One region of the Neptunomonas japonica JAMM 1380 genome, then DNA from elsewhere that is predicted to be linked to it. Evidence: predicted binding sites of a transcription regulator. Region 1 holds the regulator's gene; the other holds the start of a gene.

The links. The regulator FliA, encoded in region 1, starts transcription of late flagellar genes. The targets are predictions, from matches to a motif close to CTAAAGTTNNNNNNNNNNCNGCCGATA.
Region 2: NEJAP_RS08970 (DUF5610 domain-containing protein) is a predicted target of FliA. The motif match lies at 3,345-3,371, and genes of this name have one in related genera.

Annotation. Positions count from the first base shown of each region.
Region 1 is NZ_AP014546.1:813,730-825,334, forward strand. Features, by position in the region: gene fliQ (flagellar biosynthesis protein FliQ) at 1-184, shown strand, start outside; gene fliR (flagellar biosynthetic protein FliR) at 188-973, shown strand; gene flhB (flagellar biosynthesis protein FlhB) at 966-2,102, shown strand; gene flhA (flagellar biosynthesis protein FlhA) at 2,223-4,340, shown strand; gene flhF (flagellar biosynthesis protein FlhF) at 4,380-5,840, shown strand; gene NEJAP_RS03720 (MinD/ParA family protein) at 5,857-6,672, shown strand; gene NEJAP_RS03725 (RNA polymerase sigma factor FliA) at 6,697-7,407, shown strand; gene cheY (chemotaxis response regulator CheY) at 7,517-7,903, shown strand; gene NEJAP_RS03735 (protein phosphatase CheZ) at 7,926-8,738, shown strand; gene NEJAP_RS03740 (chemotaxis protein CheA) at 8,752-10,824, shown strand; gene NEJAP_RS03745 (protein-glutamate methylesterase/protein-glutamine glutaminase) at 10,850-11,605, shown strand, end outside.
Region 2 is NZ_AP014546.1:1,908,480-1,920,084, forward strand. Features, by position in the region: gene NEJAP_RS08965 (FAD-binding and (Fe-S)-binding domain-containing protein) at 1-2,035, shown strand, start outside; gene NEJAP_RS08970 (DUF5610 domain-containing protein) at 2,165-3,307, opposite strand; gene rraA (ribonuclease E activity regulator RraA) at 3,540-4,034, shown strand; gene NEJAP_RS08980 (hypothetical protein) at 4,048-4,251, opposite strand; gene NEJAP_RS08985 (hypothetical protein) at 4,337-4,543, shown strand; gene NEJAP_RS08990 (TRAP transporter large permease) at 4,772-6,154, opposite strand; gene NEJAP_RS08995 (TRAP transporter small permease subunit) at 6,144-6,740, opposite strand; gene NEJAP_RS09000 (TRAP transporter substrate-binding protein) at 6,850-7,914, opposite strand; gene NEJAP_RS09005 (UxaA family hydrolase) at 8,379-9,926, shown strand; gene NEJAP_RS09010 (fumarylacetoacetate hydrolase family protein) at 10,027-10,866, shown strand; gene NEJAP_RS09015 (GntR family transcriptional regulator) at 11,063-11,605, shown strand, end outside.

The DNA of each region.
Region 1 (11,605 bases):
GCTTGTAGGGTTGTTAATTGCTATTTTTCAAGCAGCAACCCAAATCAATGAGCAGACGCTAAGTTTCTTACCGCGTTTGATGGTTATTTTATTGATTATTTTGTTTATGGGGCCTTGGATGGTCACTAAGCTGACTGATCAATTTCATAAGATTTTCGAAAGCATTCCTGTCATGATTGGGTAGCCTATGTTGGATATAGGTTTGCTTCAGTTAGAGCAATGGACATCCACCTTTCTATTTCCTTTTTTTCGTATAGCATCATTTTTAATGGCCATGCCCATGATTGGTACACAGCTAGTGCCTATGCGTATTAGGCTGGGGTTAGCTTTGGCGATGACGGCTGTGCTATTGCCAGTGCTCCCTGTACCACCTGTTGCTGATGGTTTGTCGTTTCAAACGTATATTTTGATAGCTCAGCAAATCTTGATTGGGGCGATACTAGGGTTTACATTGCATATTATGTTCCAAATATTTGCTGTAGGTGGGCAGTTGATTGCAAACCAGATGGGGTTGGGGTTTGCGTCTATGACTGATCCTGTCAACGGCGTTTCAGTCGTTGTGTTGGGGCAGTTCTACCTCATGTTGACGATGCTGATGTTTCTTGCCATGAATGGTCATTTAGTGATGATTAATGTGGTTACGCAAAGTTTCGATATACTGCCTGTTGCAGTGGTGGATTTTTCAGCTATCAAATTTATGGATGTTGCGTTAGCGGGCACTTGGATGTTTAGTGGTGCATTGCTTATGTCGCTGCCGGCTGTTACATCGCTGCTAGTGATTAATTTATCTTTCGGCATTATGACTAAAGCCGCTCCTCAGTTGAATATCTTTGCGATCGGTTTCCCCTTTACGATGGTGATGGGGCTTTTAATTACGTGGGTTAGTTTGTCAGGCTTTTTGGGGCAGTTCGAATTAATTGCTGATCATGCGTTGGGTGTAATAAGTCAGTTGATCGAGGTGACTGATGGCTGAAGAGTCGGGCCAGGAAAAAACCGAAGACCCCACCCCCAAGCGCCTGCGGGAGGCGCGAGAAAAAGGGGATATACCACGTTCAAAAGAGCTCAATGCAACTGCGCTGTTGCTGGCCGCTGCTGGCGCTATGCTGTTATTTGGTGCCAGCGCTGGGCAGCGAATAGCAGCAATGATGGTGGGGAACTTTGATTTAAGCAGAGAGGAACTCTTTGATAGTCGTTTGATGTTGATTCACTTTGGTGCCTCTGTTGTAGAGTCTATATGGGCTGTATTGGGGTTTATGGTGATGGTCGCGTTAGCTGCTTTGATTGGGCCTATGGCATTAGGAGGGTTGAATTTTAGTGCGCAGGCCATACAGCCGAAAATGAGTCGGCTTGATCCTTTGGCGGGCCTTAAGCGTATGTTTTCTGTTAAGGCGTTGGTGGAACTAGCTAAAGCGTTTGCTAAATTTTCTTTGGTTACTGGGTTTGCTATTACTGTCTTGATGCTTCTCATGCCGGAGCTTTTTGCCTTGGGTGGGCAGGATGTGAGAGTGGCTATTTCTCATGCTGTTGAGTTGGTTGGTTGGGCATTTTTGGTGATTAGCAGTAGCTTGATTATTATTTCTTTGATAGATGTGCCTTTTCAACTTCATGATTATGCTGAAAAGTTAAAAATGACTCTTCAGGAAGTAAAAGATGAAATGAAAAACACGGAAGGTAAACCTGAAGTGAAAGGGCGGATCAGGCAGATGCAGCGTGAAATTGCGCAGCGTCAAATGATGACGGATGTGCCGACTGCCGATGTGGTTATTACAAACCCTACTCACTATTCGGTTGCGCTTAAATATATGTCTGGAGAACGAGATGCTCCTATTGTCGTGGCTAAGGGGGCTGATTTTGTTGCGTTAAAGATTCGTGAAATTGCCAAGGAGCATGATGTTCCTGTCTTATCTACGCCGCCTTTGGCGCGCGCTCTGTATCACAGTACGGAAATTGACCAAGAAGTTCCCGCTGCGCTTTATAAGTCGGTAGCGCAAGTGCTTGCTTATGTCTTTCAGCTGAAACGCTATAAGAGTAACCAGTCAGAAAAGCCTATGCCATTAAATGATAATGACATGGAAATACCTAAGGATTATCTGCATGACTAAATTCTGGCTTAAATCTTGCAAAAAAACTCGCTAAGTTAGTTGTTTATTTGAATATAGATGTTTTTGTGTCAAATAAATGGCGTTGTGTCGTAAGTGTTGTTTTTTTGACGTGAGAATGTATTGGATAGAACCGCTTTATTAAGTACTGCGCGTGGTGCCAGTCGGGGTAACTTGGGTGTTCCCTTTTTATTGCTAATTATTTTAGCGATGGTGACATTGCCTGTACCGACCTTTCTTCTTGATGTTCTTTTTACGTTTAATATTGCCCTGTCTATCGTTGTTCTTCTTGTTGGAATTTACGCTCTTCGGCCATTAGATTTTGCTGTTTTTCCTACGATTTTGCTAGTAGCGACATTGATGCGTTTGGCACTTAATGTTGCTTCAACTCGTGTTGTACTCCTTTATGGTCATGAGGGGGGGGATGCCGCCGGGAAGGTAATTGAAGCCTTTGGTTCTGTTGTTATTGGCGGTAATTACGTTGTCGGTATTGTTGTGTTTTTGATATTGGTTATTATCAACTTTGTTGTTGTTACTAAAGGCGCGGGCCGTATTTCTGAAGTGAGTGCTCGCTTTACCTTGGATGCCATGCCAGGTAAGCAGATGGCAATTGACGCTGATTTGAATGCAGGTCTTATTAATCAAGAAGAGGCCAAAGTAAGGCGCGAAGATGTTACCCAGGAAGCTGATTTTTATGGCTCGATGGATGGTGCCTCTAAGTTTGTTAGAGGTGATGCTGTTGCTGGAATATTGATTCTTGTTATCAATATTCTAGGTGGGTTGATGATTGGCATGATTCAACATGATTTGTCGTTTGATACAGCGGCTGAATACTATGCTTTGTTAACCATTGGTGATGGGTTAGTTGCACAGATACCTTCGCTATTACTTTCGACGGCTGCTGCCATTATGGTGACAAGGCAAAATAGCTCCCAAGATATGGGTAAGCAAATTTTTAGCCAGTTATTTGCTTCACCCAAAGCGCTTGTAGTGGCATCAATTATTTTGGCAGTGATGGGAAGTGTGCCAGGTATGCCGCATGTAGCCTTTCTGTCGCTTGCTGCCGTTGCTGGTGCAGCTTCATGGTTAATTATTAAAAAGAAAGAAGAGGAGGAGGCGCTGGCAGGAGAAGAGGCTAAGCAAGCGCAATTACCTGTTGATTCGGAGGCATCAGGAGAGCATAAAGAGCTTGATTGGGCAGATGTTATGCCGGTTGATATGATTGGGCTAGAAGTGGGCTATCGTCTAATCCCTATGGTCGATAAGCTACAAGGAGGGCAACTGCTTAATAGAATTAAAGGTGTTAGGAAGAAGCTCTCACAAGATCTTGGTTTTTTGGTGCCTTCAGTGCATATAAGAGATAATTTAGATTTGATGCCGGGTGCTTATCGGATTACGTTGATGGGTGTTATTGTTGGGGAAGCTGAAATATATCCGGACCGTGACTTAGCGATTAACCCAGGACAGGTTTTTGGCTCTCTAAAGGGGGTTGATGTGAAGGACCCTGCTTTTGGCCTTGATGCCACGTGGATTGAATTAAGTTTACGCGAACAAGCTCAAACGCTTGGTTATACGGTTGTGGATGCAAGCACCGTTGTTGCTACTCACTTAAATCAGATACTGCAAAGCCATGCACATGAGCTCTTAGGGCATGAAGAAGTTCAGCAGTTATTGGATATGTTAGCTAAGGGCTCGCCTAAGTTAGTAGAAGACCTTGTACCTGCAAAACTATCTATTAGTAGTCTCTTAAAGGTATTGCAAAGTTTGTTGATGGAGCAGGTGCCGCTTAAAGATTTCAGGAGTATTGCAGAGGCTTTATCGGAAGCGGTAACGCGTACGCAAGACCCGGTTGCATTAACAGCGGCGGTGCGAGTGGCAATATCTAGGTTGATTGTTCAAACTATTAACGGTTCTGAAGCTGAGATCCCCGTTATTACTATGGACCCCCAATTGGAGCAGCTGTTGCTTAATTCAGTTCAGCAAAGTCAGCAGGCTGGAGAAAGCGGTATGGTGCTTGAGCCTGGTATGGCAGAGCGATTGCAAACTTCATTAATTGCAGCGGCTCAAAAGCAAGAGATGTTGGGGCAGCCTTCGATTTTATTAGTAGCGGCACCTGTTAGGCCTTTGATGTCTAAATTTGTGCGCTATAGTGAACAGCTGATTCATGTTCTTTCTTATCAAGAAATACCTGAAAATAAAAAAATTACTATTGTGGCAACTGTAGGCGGTCAGAATGCTTAAGGTTGAGGTAATTAGTAGCTCGCCACGGGTGAGGTGTTTATGAAAGTGAAACGTATCTTTGCCCCCGATATGCGTCAAGCTATGCGGCGTGCTAGAGAGGAGATTGGGCCCGATGCGGTTATTGTGTCAAATCATCGGGTGGCTGGTGGTGTCGAGGTTGTTGCTGCGCATGAGCATGAGTTTGAAGCAGCTCAGGCAGAGTTTAAGCGAGACTACGAGAAGAAGAAGCGCAAGGATGAGCAGGTACGTATTCTTACGGCAGATAAAAGTAGGCAAGGCTTGGATGATGAGCTAAAAAAAGCGCGCTTGCGTATTGCAGAAGCAAACGATCAAGTGGAAAAAGAACCTCTTTATCAGGCAGAAGGTAAGCGGAATCTTCAAGTTGAGCAGGATGAAGAGGATGACTTACAGACAATTCTTGAGTCGCTTAAAAATCGTCAAGAAGCACGTAAGGCCACATTTCTAGATGATTTGGATGAAGAGGATGTGCCCTCTATAGATGTTGAGCGTGCCCCTGTTATCTTGCAGAAAGAAAATGCTGCGATAGAGAGAATGCAACAAGAAATACAGCAGTTGAAGTCTCTGCTTGAGCAGCAAGTTCAGGTGCCTTCACGGAAGATTTGGGTTGAAGAGGCTGTGCAGCGTAAACCCGTCGCTCCTTTAGATGTATCAGAAAAGCTGGTTAAGCGGTTTGAAAAAATTGGTCTCACTAGTACTTTAATTACTCAGCTTACACGGGGTCTTGAAGCAGATCTTGAGATAGCAAAGGCTTGGCGGGTTACATTGTCAAAACTAACGGATGCTGTGCCTGTTATGAGTGAAGACTATATAGACAGGGGAGGGATGATTGCCTTTGTTGGTCCTACTGGTGTTGGTAAGACTACTTCCATTGGAAAGTTAGCCGCGCGTTATGTGCTTCAGCATGGTAGCGCTAGTTTGGCGCTTGTTACGACAGATACTTATCGTATTGCAGCACATGAGCAGTTAAGAACCTTCGGTCGGATTTTGGATGTGCCAGTTAGAGTGGTGGATGAGAATAACCCCTTGGAAGATGTATTGTTGTCGTTGCGGGGAAAACGTCTAGTATTAATTGATACAGCAGGTATGAGTCATCATGAAGGTCCAAGTGAAGCTCAAAAAGAGATGCTTACGAGCGTTTCCGTTAGGCTCAAAAAACTGTTGGTACTTTCGTGTTCAAGTCAGCGCCAAGTGTTGGAAGATGCCTATGATAACTACCAGAGCATTGGCTTAAACGGGTGTGTTTTGAGTAAGCTGGATGAATCGGGCAGTTTAGGGGAGGCTTTAAGTCTGGTGGTAGAAAAGTCGCTGCCTATAGCTTATGTCACTGATGGTCAAAAAGTACCCGATGATATTGAAGTCGCACAACGTAATGATCTCGTGAGCAGGGCGGTAATTACTGCACAAAAAACACTGGAAAGGGAGCGTGAGCGCGCGTTGTCTTCAACGGGAGGATCGTCTGAACTGTCGTCAGCCGGCTAAGTACAGATCATAATTGATGAAAAAACAGCACTCAGTGAAAGTTATCGCGGTTACCGGTGGTAAAGGTGGCGTTGGTAAAACGAATGTTTCGGTTAATTTGTCTATAGCCTTGGGTGAGATGGGGCGCCGAACCGTGTTAATGGATGCAGACCTTGGTTTGGCTAATGTTGATGTTATGTTGGGTTTGCGTCCCAAAAAGAATATTAGCGATGTGCTGTCTGGAGAGTGCCGGCTAACTGATGTGATGCTCGATGTGACTGATAATGTGAAAATTGTTCCAGCCTGCTCGGGAACTCAGGAGATGACATCACTTAGTGCTCATGAGCATGCAGAGTTAGTCTATGCTTTTAATGAAGTAGCAGAAGAAATTGATGTGCTAGTAATTGATACTGCTGCCGGTATTTCCGAGTCGGTGGTGAGTTTTGTGCGTGCCGCTCAAGAGGTGCTTGTGGTGGTTTGTGATGAGCCTACTTCCATAACTGATGCTTATGCGCTTATCAAGTTATTGAATAGAGATTATCGCATGACTCGCTTTAGAGTCTTGGCGAATATGGTAGAAACTGATGTTGAAGGTAGAAATATGTTTAGTAAACTTTCAACGGTAACGGATCGTTTTCTGGATGTAACACTTCAATACGTTGGCTCAATACCTTATGATGAGCATGTAAGGAAATCTGTTCGACGCCAAATACCTGTTTTGAAAGCATTTTCTAAATGCAAAGCAGCAATTGCGTATCGGCAACTCGCTAAGAAAGTAGATGACTGGCCAGTCCAAGATGCTCCGCGAGGGCATTTGGAGTTCTTTGTGGAGCGCTTGGTTCAGGGTGTTTAAATTTCGGGTCTGGAAAGGGGCTCCATGTATAACCCGCTAGAAATTTCGTCAAGTCATGAGCTCATTGAGCAATATGCACCGCTTGTAAAACGTATCGCCTATCATTTGATGGGGCGTCTTCCCGCAAGTGTTGTTGTGGATGATCTAATACAATCGGGTATGATCGGTCTATTAGAAGCTGCAAAAAAATATGATGCCGCCAAGGGGGCCAGTTTCGAAACCTATGCAGGTATTCGTATACGTGGTTCTATTATTGATGAGGTACGTAGAGGCGACTGGACTCCTCGTTCAGTTCATCGTAACAGCCGTCGTATTACTCAGGCTATGCAAACGTTAGGAGCATCGTTAGGACGAGACGCAACGGATATTGAAATTGCGACTGAGATGGGTATTAGTGTTGTAGATTATCATGACCTACTTAAAGACTCAGTAGAAAGCCGCTTGTTTAGCTTTGAAGAGATGACAAGCTCTGATGGAGACAGTCCAGGAGAGCAGTTGCCAGGTGTCGAGCCCAGCCCCGTAGCCCACACTGAAAAAAATGCTTTTAAACTAGCTTTGGCAAATGCTATAGATTCTTTACCCGAACGCGAAAAACTAGTCCTAGCACTTTATTATGATGAAGAACTGAACCTGAAAGAGATAGGTGAAGTTTTAGGTGTTAGCGAATCACGAGTGAGCCAAATTCATAGTCAAGCAGCCCATCGACTTCGTGGTCGATTAAGAGAATGGCAATAAAATTTTCTCTATCTCTCCATTTTCTTGAAAAATGGTCTAAATTCTAATCAGGCTAAAATGATAAATCGGGTGCATTAATCCATATGCTTCTGAATTGGGGGATATTGTCTTGAAAAAAGACATCAAGATTCTAGTGGTGGACGACTTTTCTACCATGAGACGTATTATAAAAAACCTACTCCGTGATCTTGGATTTAATAATGTCATTGAAGCGGATGACGGCAAAACGGCATTGCCGATTTTGCAACAAGGTGGTGTGCAGTTTCTTGTGACTGACTGGAATATGCCTGGTATGACTGGTATTGATCTTGTCCGGGCAGTACGTGCTGATCCAAAGTTGGCAGGTATGCCTATCTTGATGGTTACGGCAGAGGCTAAGCGAGAGCAAATTATTGCTGCTGCTCAAGCAGGGGTTAATGGCTACGTTATTAAGCCATTTACGGCAGCTGTCTTGAAAGAAAAGATAGACAAGATTTTCCAACGTATCGGAAGTTAATCTGTTAAGGAACTAACTAATTATGACTGAAGCAGATTTGCATCGTGGGTTGGATGGTTTTGAATCCTTGCTGCAGGAAAAAGCGACTGAGCTGGTTACAGTGTTGGAAAGTGGCGATATAAACAATGCGCTGACTATTATAAATGACCTGCAGCAAGTTAAGCATTTGGCCTTTTATAATGAAGTCGGGTATCTGACAAGAGGCCTTCATGAAGCAATTAAGTCTTTTTCTGATGATGTGAAAGTTCAAGGCGAAGCTGAAAATGCACAAGATGACTCTATTCAAGGCATGGCTGATGCATCTGAAAGGCTAAGCTATGTTATTGAGCTGACTGAAAAAACTTCTCATGAAACAATGGATCGTGTCGATAAGTCGTTAGCGTTAGTTGATAAAATGGATGATCAGAGTAGGCGCTTTGCCGGTTTGTTATCGATGGTAGGGCAGCTGGAAGCTGAGTTTGAGGGGTTGAGAGGTGGATATGACCGTACTTGCCAGCTTAAACAAGAGTCAGAACAAACAGTTAAAGATTTGCGGGCTGAACTCACAGAGATATTAGTCGCTCAAAGTTACCAAGATATAACGGGGCAGCTTATCCGTCGTGTAATAACTCTAGTAACTCAAGTGGAAGGTAGCTTAGTGCAGCTTATGGATATGGCTGCAAAAGTTGAGCGCATAAGCGGTTTAAGTACAGAGAAGCCAGCAAGTAACACTAACCAGAAAGCTAAAAAAGACCCAATTGAAGCAGAAGGGCCACAACTCTCGGGGAAAAATAATCCAGACGTGGCCTCTGATCAAGATGATGTTGATGATTTGTTATCAAGTTTGGGTTTTTGAATAGGAGCTTCTAATGAGCTTGGATGTTGACCACGAAATTCTCGAAGATTTTCTTGTTGAGGCAGGAGAGATACTAGAACAGCTATCTGAGCAGCTAGTTGATCTTGAAAAATCCCCAGATGATAATGATCTTTTGAACTCGATTTTTCGGGGCTTCCATACTGTAAAGGGTGGTGCTGGTTTTCTTCAATTAGATGCAATGGTGGATTGCTGTCATAAAGCTGAAAATTTATTCGACTTGCTCCGTAATGGAAGTGTCAAAGTAACTCCTGAGCTCATGGACGTAGTGTTACAGTCGCTAGATGCCGTAAATATAATGTTTGGCAATGTGCGAGCGGGTGAAGTGCTAGAAGCGGCTTCGCCGGCCTTGTTACAAAAATTGGCAGATTTTGCGTCGGGCAAAGTTGAATCTGAACATGAGCCTGTACTTGATGTAATAGTTGCTCCTGTTGAAGAGGTCTTTGTAGAGGAATCAGCTCAATCTAGTGCGCCTTCGGTTCCCAGTGCAGACTCTGCAAATGATGAGTTTGATATGTTGCTGGATGATGTCCTTCCTGAGGCAGAGGCCGTCGTCGAAGATGACGGTCTCATTACTGAAGATGAGTTTGAAGCGTTACTGAATGACCTGCATGGTGATGGTGCACCGGGGGTCTCCTCTGAACCTGAGATTGTTGAAAGCAAAGAGGCTGCTGATAGTGGTTTAATTTCAGAAGATGAGTTTGAGAATTTACTAGATGAATTGCAATCTCATGGTCAGGGAGCCTTTGCAAGTACTGAGAATGCTGCACCTGCTATGCCTGTTGAGACTGCGCCTGCGCCGGAACCGGAACCTAAAGTCGAGCATCAGGTAAGTGAACCTGCTAACACTGTGAAAAATACGGCAGCTACACCCGCTGCAGCTTCTTCTAATAAAACCGTAGTAACTGAAAGTAATGTTCGAGTTGATACGCGCTTATTAGATAAAATCATGAACATGGTTGGAGAGCTGGTTTTAGTACGAAACAGATTGGTTCGTTTAGGTGGTGCTCGTGAAGACGAGGAGATGACCAAAGCGCTAGGCATTCTTGATATGGTGACAGCGGACTTGCAAATGTCCGTAATGAAAACCCGCATGCAGCCAGTCAAGAAAGTGTTTGGGCGCTTTCCCCGCTTGATCCGTGACCTATCACGCAGCTTGAAGAAAGAGATACGTCTTGAGCTGCGCGGTGAAGAAACCGACCTTGATAAAAATCTCGTTGAAGCGTTAGCCGATCCTCTAATACATTTAGTTCGCAACTCTGTTGATCATGGTATTGAATCTCCTGAAATTCGTGAAGGAACCGGAAAAGCCCGTGAAGGACATGTCCTATTATCGGCGGAGCAAGAAGGTGACCACATTCTGTTGATAATACAGGATGATGGCGCTGGAATGGATCCTGAGAAGTTGCGTATGTTGGCGGTTGATCGTGGGATGTTGGATCAAGAAGCAGCTAACCGGCTTTCAGAGCAAGAGTGCTTCAACTTGATCTTTCAAGCAGGCTTTTCAACCAAAACTGAAGTGTCAGACGTATCTGGTCGTGGCGTTGGCATGGATGTGGTTAAAACTAAGATTACACAGTTAAATGGCACTTTGCATATAGATTCTGTTTTAGGACAGGGCACTCGAATTGCTATTCAAGTTCCGCTGACATTGGCGATTATGCCAACCTTGATGGTTATGCTGGAGAACCAGGCCTTTGCATTACCATTAGTTAACGTTAATGAAATTTTTAATCTTGATCTAACAAAAACGAATGTAGTTGATGGCCAGCAGGTGATCATTGTTAGGGATCAGGCTTTGCCTTTATTTCATATGAAACGTTGGTTAGTGGAAGGGCAGGAAAACGCTGAACTTCCTGAACAAGGACATGTGGTTATTCTTACTGTCGGGACTTTGCGGGTTGGCTTTGTGGTTGATCAGCTAGTAGGGCAAGAAGAAGTCGTGATTAAGCCTTTGGGCACTATTTTGCATGGTACTCCTGGGTTATCAGGAGCCACTATTACTGGTGATGGTCGAATTGCTCTAATTATTGATATTCCTAATTTGTTGAAGCGTTACGCGTCTTAGTAATATTGTCTGAATAGGGGCTGCTATGCCGGTAAAAGTGTTAATAGTCGATGACTCCGGTTTTTTCAGGCAGCGTATTAATGATTTCTTATCGAATGATAACCGCTTAGAAGTTATTGGCACGGCTTCTAATGGCCGTGAGGCTGTTGAGTTAACTAAGCAGTTGAAGCCGGATGTTGTGACTATGGATGTAGAGATGCCGTTGTTAAATGGCATCGATGCTGTTCGTATTATTATGCGAGACAATCCCACTAATGTTTTGATGCTGTCATCGCTTACCCATGAGGGTGCTCAAGTCACCTTGCAGGCTTTGGAGGCAGGAGCTGCTGATTATCTAACAAAAGATATACGTTCTTGGATTAATAAATCCAATGCCATGCAAAATACGTTAGTTGAGCGTGTTGTTGCGCTGGGGAAAAGTAGGGGAGGGAGGTATCGATCACCAGCCTTTACTACTAAACCGTTGAAGGCGGGTGCTACCTCTAGTATTCACAGCTTTGGTGCAGCCACTCCTGCTGTACATTCTAAAAGGGTAGAGGCAAAAAGCGCTGGTTTGCCATCTGCTCGAGCCTCTGTTGATTTAAAAGCGGCTTTGCAGACTCGCTCTTCGCTTGTAAAGAGAGCGAGCCATGCGGCTAGTTTTCCGAGCAGTTGCAAGTTAATTGTTATAGGTTCCTCTACAGGGGGGCCTGCAGCTTTGCAGACTATTCTAACAGCCTTACCTGCTAGTTTTCCTTACCCTATATTGCTTGTGCAACATATGCCTAAGACTTTTACATCA
Region 2 (11,605 bases), 1.1 Mb from region 1:
TCCGGATACGCTCGGAATAAACCTTGTTGAGTACACTGCAGATGATGAGTCTGTTCTACAAGCGCGTGTTAACAAGCTGACCCAGCATTTAGAGAAGGTTGCAGGAGAGCCAGGTAAAAGTTTTGGTTTTAGCGTGGTATACGGTGGCGCTGAAATTAACAAAGTATGGGGAATGCGTAAGAAAGCTGTTGGCTTGCTGGGGAATGCGCAAGGGCAAGAACGCCCGATTCCTTTTGTAGAAGATACCGCTGTACCTCCTGAGAACCTTGCTGACTTTATTATGGAGTTTCGGGCAGTACTGGATAGCCATGGCTTAGCTTATGGTATGTTTGGACATGTTGACGCAGGTGTTTTACATGTACGCCCAGCCATTGATATGAAAGATGAAGCGCAGGAATCAATGATTAGAGAAATCACTGATCAGGTGGTTGCTCTTACTCAAAAATATAATGGTTTGTTATGGGGAGAGCATGGTAAAGGAGTACGTTCTGAATACTCACCTGCATTTTTTGGTGAACTGTATGTTGAACTGCAGCGAATTAAAGGCGTATTTGATCCGCATAACCAGCTAAATCCTGGGAAGATTGCTACTCCTGTTGTTGGTGGTGCTGAGCTTCTAAAAATTGATGCTGTGCAGACGCGCGGCCAATTGGACCGTCAGATCTCTGCTAAAACACGCGATACTTACAATTCAGCAATGTTCTGCAACGGTAATGGTGCGTGTTACAACTACGATCCTAAAGATGCGATGTGCCCTTCGTGGAAAGGCACTCGTGAACGTATACACTCACCTAAAGGGCGCGCATCACTCATTAGAGAATGGTTACGTTTAATGTCTTCACAGGGGGTCGATTTAACAGAAGAAAGTAGCCGTATTAAATCCACAAGCTATATCAAATCCTTGCCTGGGAAAATTAAAAATACTCTCAAAAAACAAAAGGGTGAATACGACTATTCACATGAAGTCCACGAAGCAATGATGGGCTGTTTGGCGTGTAAATCTTGTGTTGGTCAGTGCCCCATTAAGGTTAATGTTCCTGACTTTAGAGCACGCTTCTTAGAAGTTTACTACAGCCGTTATTTACGCCCAGCTAAAGATTATATGGTCGGTAGTCTTGAGTTTATGGTGCCCGCATTATCTAAGTTTCCTGCTCCTTATAATTGGGCGATGCAAAATAAAGTCATGAAACGCGTGTTCAAGCAATACGTGGGCATGGTCGATAGTCCTACCATTTGTAAACATACATTAGTGAAAGGTCTTAAAGAAAGGGGGGTAGAATTTGCCAGCGTTGAGATCATCAGTGGTATGGCAACTAAGCAGCGAGAAAAATCGGTCATTATTGTGCAAGATGCCTTCACTAGCTTTTTCGAGACGCAGTTAGTGTTGGACATAATCGACCTGCTCAATGAGCTAGGCTTCACGGTGATGGTTGCGCCGTTTATGCCTAACGGCAAACCATTGCATGTGCATGGCTTTATGAAATCCTTTGAAAAGGCAGCAAGTAAAAACATATCAATGTTACGTGCATTAGGACAGACCGGTGTGCCTTTGGTTGGAATCGATCCATCAATGACCCTTACGTATAGGCAGGAGTACGCACAAGTTGCTGATCGCTTGCCAACGGTAAACCTAATCCAAGAGTGGTTAGCGACTCAGCAAGAGGCTGTCGCAACTAAAGCCTCTAAGTTACCAGCCCACTCTTATAAGTTGCTGGCTCATTGCACTGAAAAAACCTCTGCAGCGGCTTCAATCAAACTGTGGCAGCAGATCTATGCCGCTCTTGGCCAAAGTCTAGAGGTTCAGGCTGTTGGTTGTTGTGGTATGTCAGGGACTTATGGCCATGAAGCTGAAAATTTAGAAACATCAAAAACAATTTATGACTTGAGCTGGCGCGATGTTGTTAATGCGGATGAAAACAAAGGGAAGTTGGTTGCTAGTGGATACTCATGCCGTAGTCAGGTGAAGCGTATGGATGATCAGAAAATTCCTCATCCAGCACAGGCTTTGCTAGATTTGGTGCGTGCAAATCGCTAGCTGAGTACTGTCGGTTTTTTTAGGTTAGGCGATATGGTAAGCGAAGCCGTTTATATAAAAAAAGGGCCCTTAGAAAGGGCCCCGAAAATTGAAAGATGGATAGGTATCTTTCAGTGATGACAATCTAAGCTAATTATCTTGTACTGCTGCCGTTTGTTGGCTGGCCAGCAGGTTGTTCATGCTATCTAGGTTGGCGTCATATCTTGCTTTTTCTGGCTCGTTTGAATCTTTATATCTAATGTCTTGTGTCACTAGAGTTGAGAGCATTTCTCGACTAAAACTTGATGCATCCTGTATAAAGCCCAGTCCTGGTCTATCAGCAGCGCCGTGCATGTTTTGCATCATATGCCCTAGGCGTTTTCCTGGGTTCATGCCAGGGCTATCAAGGTTCTCGACTTCAGAATACTTAGCGACAGCAGTATGTTGTTCTGATTGCGTTAAACGAAGGTTCATGGACGCGAGTTCTGTTTTATCCATACGAAACTCGCTAGCCATATCAAAGGCTTTTTGCACGTCGCCATCAAAAAACTCATTTGAAATTTCATTCACATCTTTTATTAAGTCTTGCAGAGCATCAATCTCATCGTTATCGAGGTCGCCTTCAACAGAGAACTGATACGCGCTGCTTTCGCTACGACTAATATTGAAAAGTGACTGCGTATTACCCTGTTGATCCTTTTCAATCCCAAAGGAACTTTCATATTCGCTGTTTTTAGCGAAGTTGATGGTGACTTCATCGCCATCTTGGGTTTTTACTTTCAGTGATAATGTTTCTGCTTCCTGATAGCGCTCAGCAGCTATTAAGCGAGATACTTGTGCATCTTCAGGTGTTTTTTGTCCTGATTCTATCGCACTAAGCGCATCCAGTGTTTTCTCTTCGGTGAGATCAATATTTGCTGTGACAGAGTCACTCAATGCGCCTAAACCATCGAGAATTTCGCGTGCTTCAGAAAAACCTTTCTTAACGCCGTCTACGGCAGCGTTATACATCTTTTGTATATCTTCTTCTGAGCGACCATTACGGCGTGCTGCTTCCAAACCCTGAGCGACAAAATCGCCAATACGACTGGCGACTTTCTCCGGAGAGAAATCATCCGCACTCATGCTTTTAAGATCGCCACCACTCATGCCTGGTATATTGCTAGCCAGCCGGTTTAATACGGTATCTTGGCTAGCCGCTTCCGAAGTCTTTCCATTAGAGGTGGCGTGTTGAAAGCTTGTTTGTGAGCTTTGCTGTGTAAATGAAGAATGAGAGTACAGAGTGCCAATCATGTTGGGCCTCCGGTTATTAGTCGGTTATAGCTATTTATATCGACTTATTTTAGTAGAACTTTAGAAAATAGTGGGTGAATTGAATAAGTTTTACGTTGCTGGCCGTGAAAAATAGAATGTTTTATTTTCAATATCATAAAATCACTCTATTTATCATAGTAGTAGTGTAAATAGCGCATAGCAGCTTAAAATAGAGTCATTATTAGTTGGATCATGAAAATGGTTAAAGGAGATGAGTGTGGAAGATTTATTACCAGAGTTGTGTGACCAGTTCCCTGAGCAGGTTCAAGTGGTTGAGCCCATGTTCGGCAATTTCGGCGGCCGTGAAGCTTTTGGTGGTGAAATTGTCACACTAAAAGCATTTGAGGATAATTCCTTGGTTCGTGAACAAGTTGCGTTACCTGGTGAAGGTAAGGTTCTCGTGGTTGATGGCGGTGGTTCTATGCGCCGTGCGATGTTAGGCGATATGCTGGCTGAGAAAGCAGAAAAAAATGGATGGGAAGGCATTATTATTTATGGCTGCATCCGTGATGTAAATGCTATTAGCGGATTAGACTTGGGTGTACAAGCGCTAGGTTCACATCCAATGAAAACGGATAAGCGTGGTTTAGGTGACTTAAATGTAGATGTTACTTTTGGTGGCGTTACTTTCAAGCCAGGTCACTACGTTTATGCTGATAATAATGGTGTTCTGATTTCAGCGGTTAAACTAGAGCTCGCTGATTAACATTGCTTGATTATTAAGAAAGCCCCATGGCCATGCTGATATAAAGCTTGGCCATGATTCCAAATACACTTGCACCACTAATCAACCCAAGAAAAATTAGTTTACCTTCACGTGATGCTTTCGAGTCATTAGACACTGTCCAGACAGACCAAAATTTAAATAAGATCATTCCTGTCACGCAAATTATTACAAATATTTCAGAATCAAAAATGCTCATTATTCCCATCTCTTAAAATGTATTTGATATATACCTATTATTCATATATAAAATATATTGTAAATACATTTTATGGAATACGATCATGAATAAAAGTGAAAGAGATGAATTACACCGTGTGTGGATGGAGGTAACAGGTAGTGCCGTAAAGGCACTTCATCGGGCAGATGGCTATAAAGGGAGTCTTAATAAAGAAGAGGAAGGAGGGGCTTTAATTAGGCCGAACTTATTAGTTGAACTGAACGTAGCTGTTAAGAATCAGCTACGGAATTTGCCAAGTCAGAACCAATAAGACCGCGCTGCATAGGTTTGTTGGAAATTAAATCAGCTAATGTATGTTATTTGAGTACTGCCATGAAGCGCGTTTTGCTTTGTTCAGGACTGGTTGTAAAGTACATGAACAACTTTGCGTAGATGTTCAATGGAGATGTCATATCACTAAGTTTTTCAAAGCGGCTCGTCAAAGAAATGATTCAAGCCGCTATCTAAACAAGCCCTGTACCGTACTCTCAGGCCTCCACTAATATGCCATTGCGGGTAGCCAGGTTACCAATGATGGATTGAATAAAATGATCAGCAGAGCCACAACCTGAATAATAATAAAGGGGATTACGCCTTTATATAAATCCATAAGCGTTACGTCTGGAGGACAAACACCTTTTAAGTAGAACAATGCAAAGCCAACAGGAGGGGTTAGGAACGAGGTCTGTAGGGTCACCGCAACAAGCATAACAAACCAAACCAGCTGAGGATTATCCACAGAACCATAACCATTAACATCTAAGCTGAGTCCTGAAATAATTGGAGCCAATAGTGGAAGGATGATTAAAGTAATTTCTATCCAATCTAAGACAAAACCTAATAAAAAAACGACCGCTAAAATAATAAAAATGGTTTCATAGTCACCTACATTCAAAGAAGAGAAAGCAGACTCGATTAGCTCATCACCCCCTAGTTCCCTCATAACCAAAGCAAAACAGGTGGCTCCCAAGATAATTGCAAAAATATAAGCCGTATTGTTGAAAGTAGATCGGAGTACTTCGATAAAAACAGAAGTGTTTAGCTTTTTATTAACAGCGGCCAAAGCTAGCGCACCTAATGCGCCCACCCCTGAAGCTTCAGTAGGAGTCGCAATACCTGAAAAAACTGATCCTAATACAGCAAAAACAAGAGTCAATGGCGGTATTATTGCTTTAACTAAATCCCAAACTAATGCCCACTCCATTGGAGGCTGGTTAGAGCTTAATGGAACTAATGTGGGCTTAAAGAAACCAATCAAAACGATGTAAATAACATAAAGTGACCCTAATAGAAGGCCAGGAAACACTGCTCCCATAAATAAATCACCAACGGACAGGCTAAGCTGGTCGGCCATTATAACGAGCATAATACTAGGCGGTATTAAGATGCCAAGTGTGCCAGCGCCACATATAGTTCCTAAAGCTAGAGGCTTGTTATAACCCTGTTTAAGCATAATAGGTAGAGACATTAACCCCAATAGAACAACGGACGCACCAATTATTCCTGTAGCTGCTGCTAGAATCATCCCAAGTAAAGTAACAGTTATTGCTAGTCCTCCATGAAGTTTGCCAAAAACTCGCTGCATAGAAAGCATTAGTCGTTCTGCTACACCGGATTTATCAAGCATAAGCCCCATAAAGATGAACATGGGAAGGGCAACAAGCACCCAATTATCCATAATTTTATAGATACGATTAACGACAATCCCAAGTGTTAAGTAATCAAGCCCTGTCGTTGCATCTAAATACATATCTGCAAAATAACCAATACCAGCAAAAATGACTCCAATACCAGCTAAAACAAACGCAACAGGTATACCAGAGAACAAAAACAAGACGAAGCTAGCAAACATGCATATGACTAAAATTTCATTAATTTCCACTTTTTAATCCTCGATAAATTACAACAACATCGCGAATCAGGCGGGATACTGATGCTAACGTTAAGAGAATAAAACTGAGAGGTATAACAGACTTAATAAGCCAGCGGGCAGGAAGCCCAAGTGGGGCGTCTGAGCTTTCATTCACGCGCCACGAATCAGCTACAAAATCAAGGCTCTGATCGATAACGACAAAGCAAAAAGGTAGGATAAAAAACATAATGCCAAAGATATCTATACAGCGCTTAGTCGTATCAGAAAATCTTGCATGTAAAATATCAACTCGGATGTGCGCATTATTGATTTGAGCGTATGATACGCCAAACATCACCCCAATGGCATAAAGGTGCCATTGCAGCTCTTCTAAAACGATCAGACTATTATTAAAGCCATATCTCAAAACTACTTGAAGGATAATGCAGCCAATCAGTACAGCATTACACCAACAGAAGATATGACAAAACCAACGTATGAACTTGTCTAATTGATCTGAGATCCAAACATGAGCAACATCCTGTTGCTTTTCTATGCCTTCCATCGTTTCAAGCAGCCGAAGATCATCCAGCTCATTATTATCTTGTTTGCTCATTTTTCAGCTCCAAGTACTACAAACTTGAGACACTTAATTTAGCTTATTTAAGTACAGTTCAGAGGTAATGCCACAATGGGAATCACCTCTGAACGGTTACATTTACAGCTTATTTAGGGAGGAATGCGTTTTTACCCCAGATAGAATACTGATCTCTAAAGGAGTTCAGGTCATCTAAGACCACTTTAAAGAACGGATCGTTACTAGACTGCTCTTCTGCAACTTCATCCCATGTGTTTTTGAAGGTTTCTAGCATCTCATCCGACCAACGGACATTTGTAACGCCTTTATTCTCAACGTTATCGTTCATCGTTTTGAATTGAGAAGCTTCACCAATAGCCAAAGAGTAGGTAACAGCTGCGCGACAGCTAACTTCGAGAGCGGCTTGTTGTGTTTCATCCATGCTGTTCCAGGTATCTTTGTTGATCAAAAGCTCCATTGTGCTTGCTTGCTGATGCCAGCCAGGAAAGTAGTTATATTTAACTAGCTTATGAAACCCAAGTTTCGAATCAATTGAAGGCATAGAAAACTCTGTAGCATCAATAGCTCCTTTTTCCAATGAAGGGAAAATTTCACCGCCTGGCAAAAGCGTGACAGAGACGCCTAGTTTTTGCATCACTTTCCCACCAAGCCCTGCGAATCGCATTTTTAGGCCTTTTAAATCATCTGGTGAATTAATCTCTTTACTAAACCAACCGGACGTTTCTGGAGGCAGCATGCCACACAGCATAGGTTTTACGTTATAACCCGCATCATCATACATTTGTTGCCACAGCTTTCCGCCATTGCCAAAATAGATCCACGCAAGGTATTCCCCTGCATCGGGGCCGAAAGGAACAGAGTTAAAGAGCGGTGAAGCTGGCATTTTTCCGGCCCAGTAGCCGGGTGAGCCAAAACCAGCATTGGCTTTTCCTTTTGATACAACATCTAGTATTTCAAAAGGCGCAACTAATTTTCCAGGCTCGTATAGTTTGATTTTTACGCGCTTACTTGAAATAGTAGCAACTTGATCCACAAGCCACGTCTGCGTTTCACCCAGAACAGGGAGGTGAGTTCCATATGCGGTAGGCATCTTCAGCAGTACTTTATTGGCTGCGCTAGCCTGCCCTCCAATTGATGTTGCTGCTAACATCGCAAATGATAATAGTGCTTTTGATTTTATTATTTTTTTCATTGTGGACACTCTTTTTTTGTTTGCAGTAAATACTATTTATACGAAAGCGCAGGTTATCTACGCCTCTAAAAAATTGAACTAATCCTAAAAAAAACTTTAGTTAAACATGAGCTAGATAAACTCATCGATCAAGGGACTAGCAACTCAATCTCAAATTCATCCTACTGGCATGCTAGCATGCCAGTCAAGAAAAATATTCTATAAAATGAATTACCACTTCACCGTTTAAGAATAAAAATTCTTTATAGACAGTAATTTAGTAGTTAATGCATGTTTTTTAACGTGTAGCTAAATACTCGTCTTTAAATCCTCTTAGGCAAAATTAAAGAGAAACACAGATAAAGCAAAGCTTGTAAGAGACTTACAAATGGTGTTGCAAAGCCTTTCTTTAAAGTGCTAGCATGCTAGCATGTCAATAGGGATGATATCTCTATTTTCTCTTTCACTATAAATTTGGAGTCACCATGTCGGGTATAAAAGATCAAGAAGTTTTCAGATTAAGTGAGCTAGATAATGTAGTTGTTGCTAAATCATCTTTAAGAGAAGGTAAGGTATTGTTATCAGAAGGGGTAACTTTAAATTCTGATGTCTCTGCAGGTCATAAGATTGCCACGCACGCAATCCCTAAAAACTCCCAGATAGTAAAGTACGGAACTCCAATAGGAATCGCCAGCCAGTCAATACGTGCCGGAGACTTAGTCCATACAAATAATTGTGAATTTAAGGCCTTTAAAGTAGAGCAAAAATCTCACTCCAAAAAGTTAAGCGCACAAGAGAAAGAGGCTACGAAAGTACGTTCTTTTAATGGTTTTGTTCGTACTGATAATCAGGTTGGTACTAGAAATTACATAGGAATACTGACAACGGTTAACTGCGCAGGATCCGTTGCTCGGATGATCGATAGTGAAGTTAATAAAAAGGGACTACTAGATAAATACCCTAATGTTGATGGTGTCGTTGTCTGTGTTCATAATACTGGTTGCGGCATGGGATCCACTGGTGACGGTTTTAACATTCTAAATCGCACTATCCAGGGTTATTCAACAAACCCAAACTTTTCTGGAATCCTTCTCTTAAGCTTAGGTTGCGAAGTTTATCAATCTAAGAACCTCCTCAATGAGGAAGCATCTACTGCCCCCGATAGTAGTTCAACCTTAATAAAGCAGCTTGGTATCCAAAATTCTGGGGGTACAGAAAAGTCTATTAAGTTAGGCATAGAACTGCTGATATCGCTTTTAGAGCATGCCAATCAGTTTACGCGAGAAAAGGTCCCACTTAGCAAGTTGAAAGTTGGGCTTCAATGCGGGGCTTCTGATGGCTACTCGGGAATAAGTGCCAACCCAGCATTAGGTAAAGCCGCCGACTTACTAGTGGAGCATGGAGCGACGGCTATTCTCTCCGAAACGACCGAAATATATGGGGCTGAGCACCTGCTTATTGAAAGAGCACGTAATAAAGATGTCGCTGATCAAATACGAAATCTAATTGATTGGTGGGAAAAATATACGGTCAAAACTGGAAATGAAATTGATAACAACCCATCACCTGGAAATAAGGCAGGTGGGTTGACGACTATTCTTGAAAAGTCATTAGGGGCCGTTAGCAAATCAGGAAGTACTCCTTTAACCGCTGTATACAGCTATGCAGAAAAAATAACTGAGCCTGGATTAGTTTTTATGGATAGCCCAGGATTTGATCCTTGTGCCGTAACAGGGCAGATTGCCGCAGGAGCTAACCTTATCTGCTTCACAACAGGCCGCGGTAGTGTTTTTGGCAGTAAACCATCTCCGACTATAAAAATATCCAGTAATAGTGACCTTTATAAACGTCTTTCTGATGATATTGATATTAACTGCGGAAAGGTTATCGACGGTGAATTAACTATATCCGATATGGGCCTCATTATTTTTGAAGAAATTATCCGAATTGCGTCTGGAGAAAAAACAAAGAGTGAGAAATACGGATTCGGAAACGAAGAGTTTGTACCTTGGAATATTGGTGCAGTGGTTTAAATAAAAACGTTAGTCCGTTATTCAGGTAACTACCTAATTAATTCAAAATATTTTAGTAAGCCTAAGTTTGTAGGCAGCAATCATTGTAGTGAGGTTTAACATGAAATTAGTTCGATTCGGTTTAGAGAATAATGAAAGACCTGGTGTTGTCGATTCTAAAGGAAAAATTCGAGATCTTTCTAGCGTCATATCAGACCTAGAAGGAGATAACCTTTCGCCAGAAAGTCTCGAGAAACTTAAAGCTATAGATATAGAAAAGTTAGCACTAGCGCCTTCAGACGTTCGTTTAGGGCCTCCGGTTACAGGGGTTCGTAAGATCGTTTGTGTAGGGCTAAATTACAGAGATCATGCCGAGGAGTGCAAACTAGATATTCCCGAAGAACCATTACTGTTTATGAAAGCAGCAAGCTCAATTTCAGGCCCTTTCGACGATATTGTATTTCCAAAAGGATCTGAAAAAGGAGACTGGGAAGTTGAGCTTGGTATTGTTATCGGCTCTAAGGCAACTAACGTAGAAGAGTGCAGTGCGGATAAATATATTGCAGGTTACTGTATTGTAAACGATGTATGTGAACGAGCATTCCAATTAGAGCATGGTGGCCAATGGTGTAAAGGTAAGTCGGCTGACACTTTCGCACCAATTGGTCCGTGGCTTGTAACGACTGATGAAATTAAACCTGACTCACTTCCTATCGCACTAAACCGAAATGGTGAGCGAATGCAAGACAGCAATACAAAGCACCTTATCTTTAACGTAGCGCAACTCGTCAGCTACATTAGTAAATATATGACCTTGGAAACAGGCGATATTATCGCAACAGGTACTCCAGGAGGGGTAGGGTTAGGCTATATTCCACCGAAATATCTGAAACCTGGTGATGAACTAGAATTATCAATCAGTGGCCTTGGCGTTCAACGCCAAGTAGTTCGTTTTAATTAACTACTTTTGGGCGTCGGGCGTTTCTCATAATAGTAAGAGAATCGTCCGGTTTATTAAATCAATATTATGCTTAGTTGGACCGACAAGTGATTGTTATCAGATATGATTTAAAGACGCTAAATATGATAATATCCCGAAAACTGTTATGACAAGTTGAGTTCTAATTAGTGCTTAATCTATGGACAAAAGAACTGTTATGTTGAAAAAAACAAAGCTTGATCGAGGCCTACCCCGAGCACAGCAAATCTACAATATTTTAAAAAATGCCATTATTTTAAATGAGCTTATGCCTGGAGAGCCTATAAGCAAAGAGCAGCTTAGTGAGCTCTTTGGTGTTTCTAGAACACCTATATCTGATGCTCTAGCGAAGTTAGCCGAAAGCGGTCTTGTAGATATTTACCCTCAGCACGGAACATTTGTGTCAAAAATAAGCCGTGAAAGAGTCTATGAAGGTGCATTTGTTAGAAATGCTCTTGAAGTTGCCATAGTTAAATCTGTTGCTGAAAATATTACCCCTGAGCAATTGGAGCGCTTGCAAAGTAATCTGCGTATCCAACGGCTTATAGTTTCTTCAGCTGATTTTGAGTCATTTTACAAATATGACAACGAATTTCATGAACTTTTATGCAGCTTTACAGGGTATAAGCGAGTTGGGCTTGTTATAGAAAATGCTAAAACCCAACTAGACCGTACTCGTCGATTAATGGCGCCGATAGCCGGAAGTACAGAAAGAGCACTT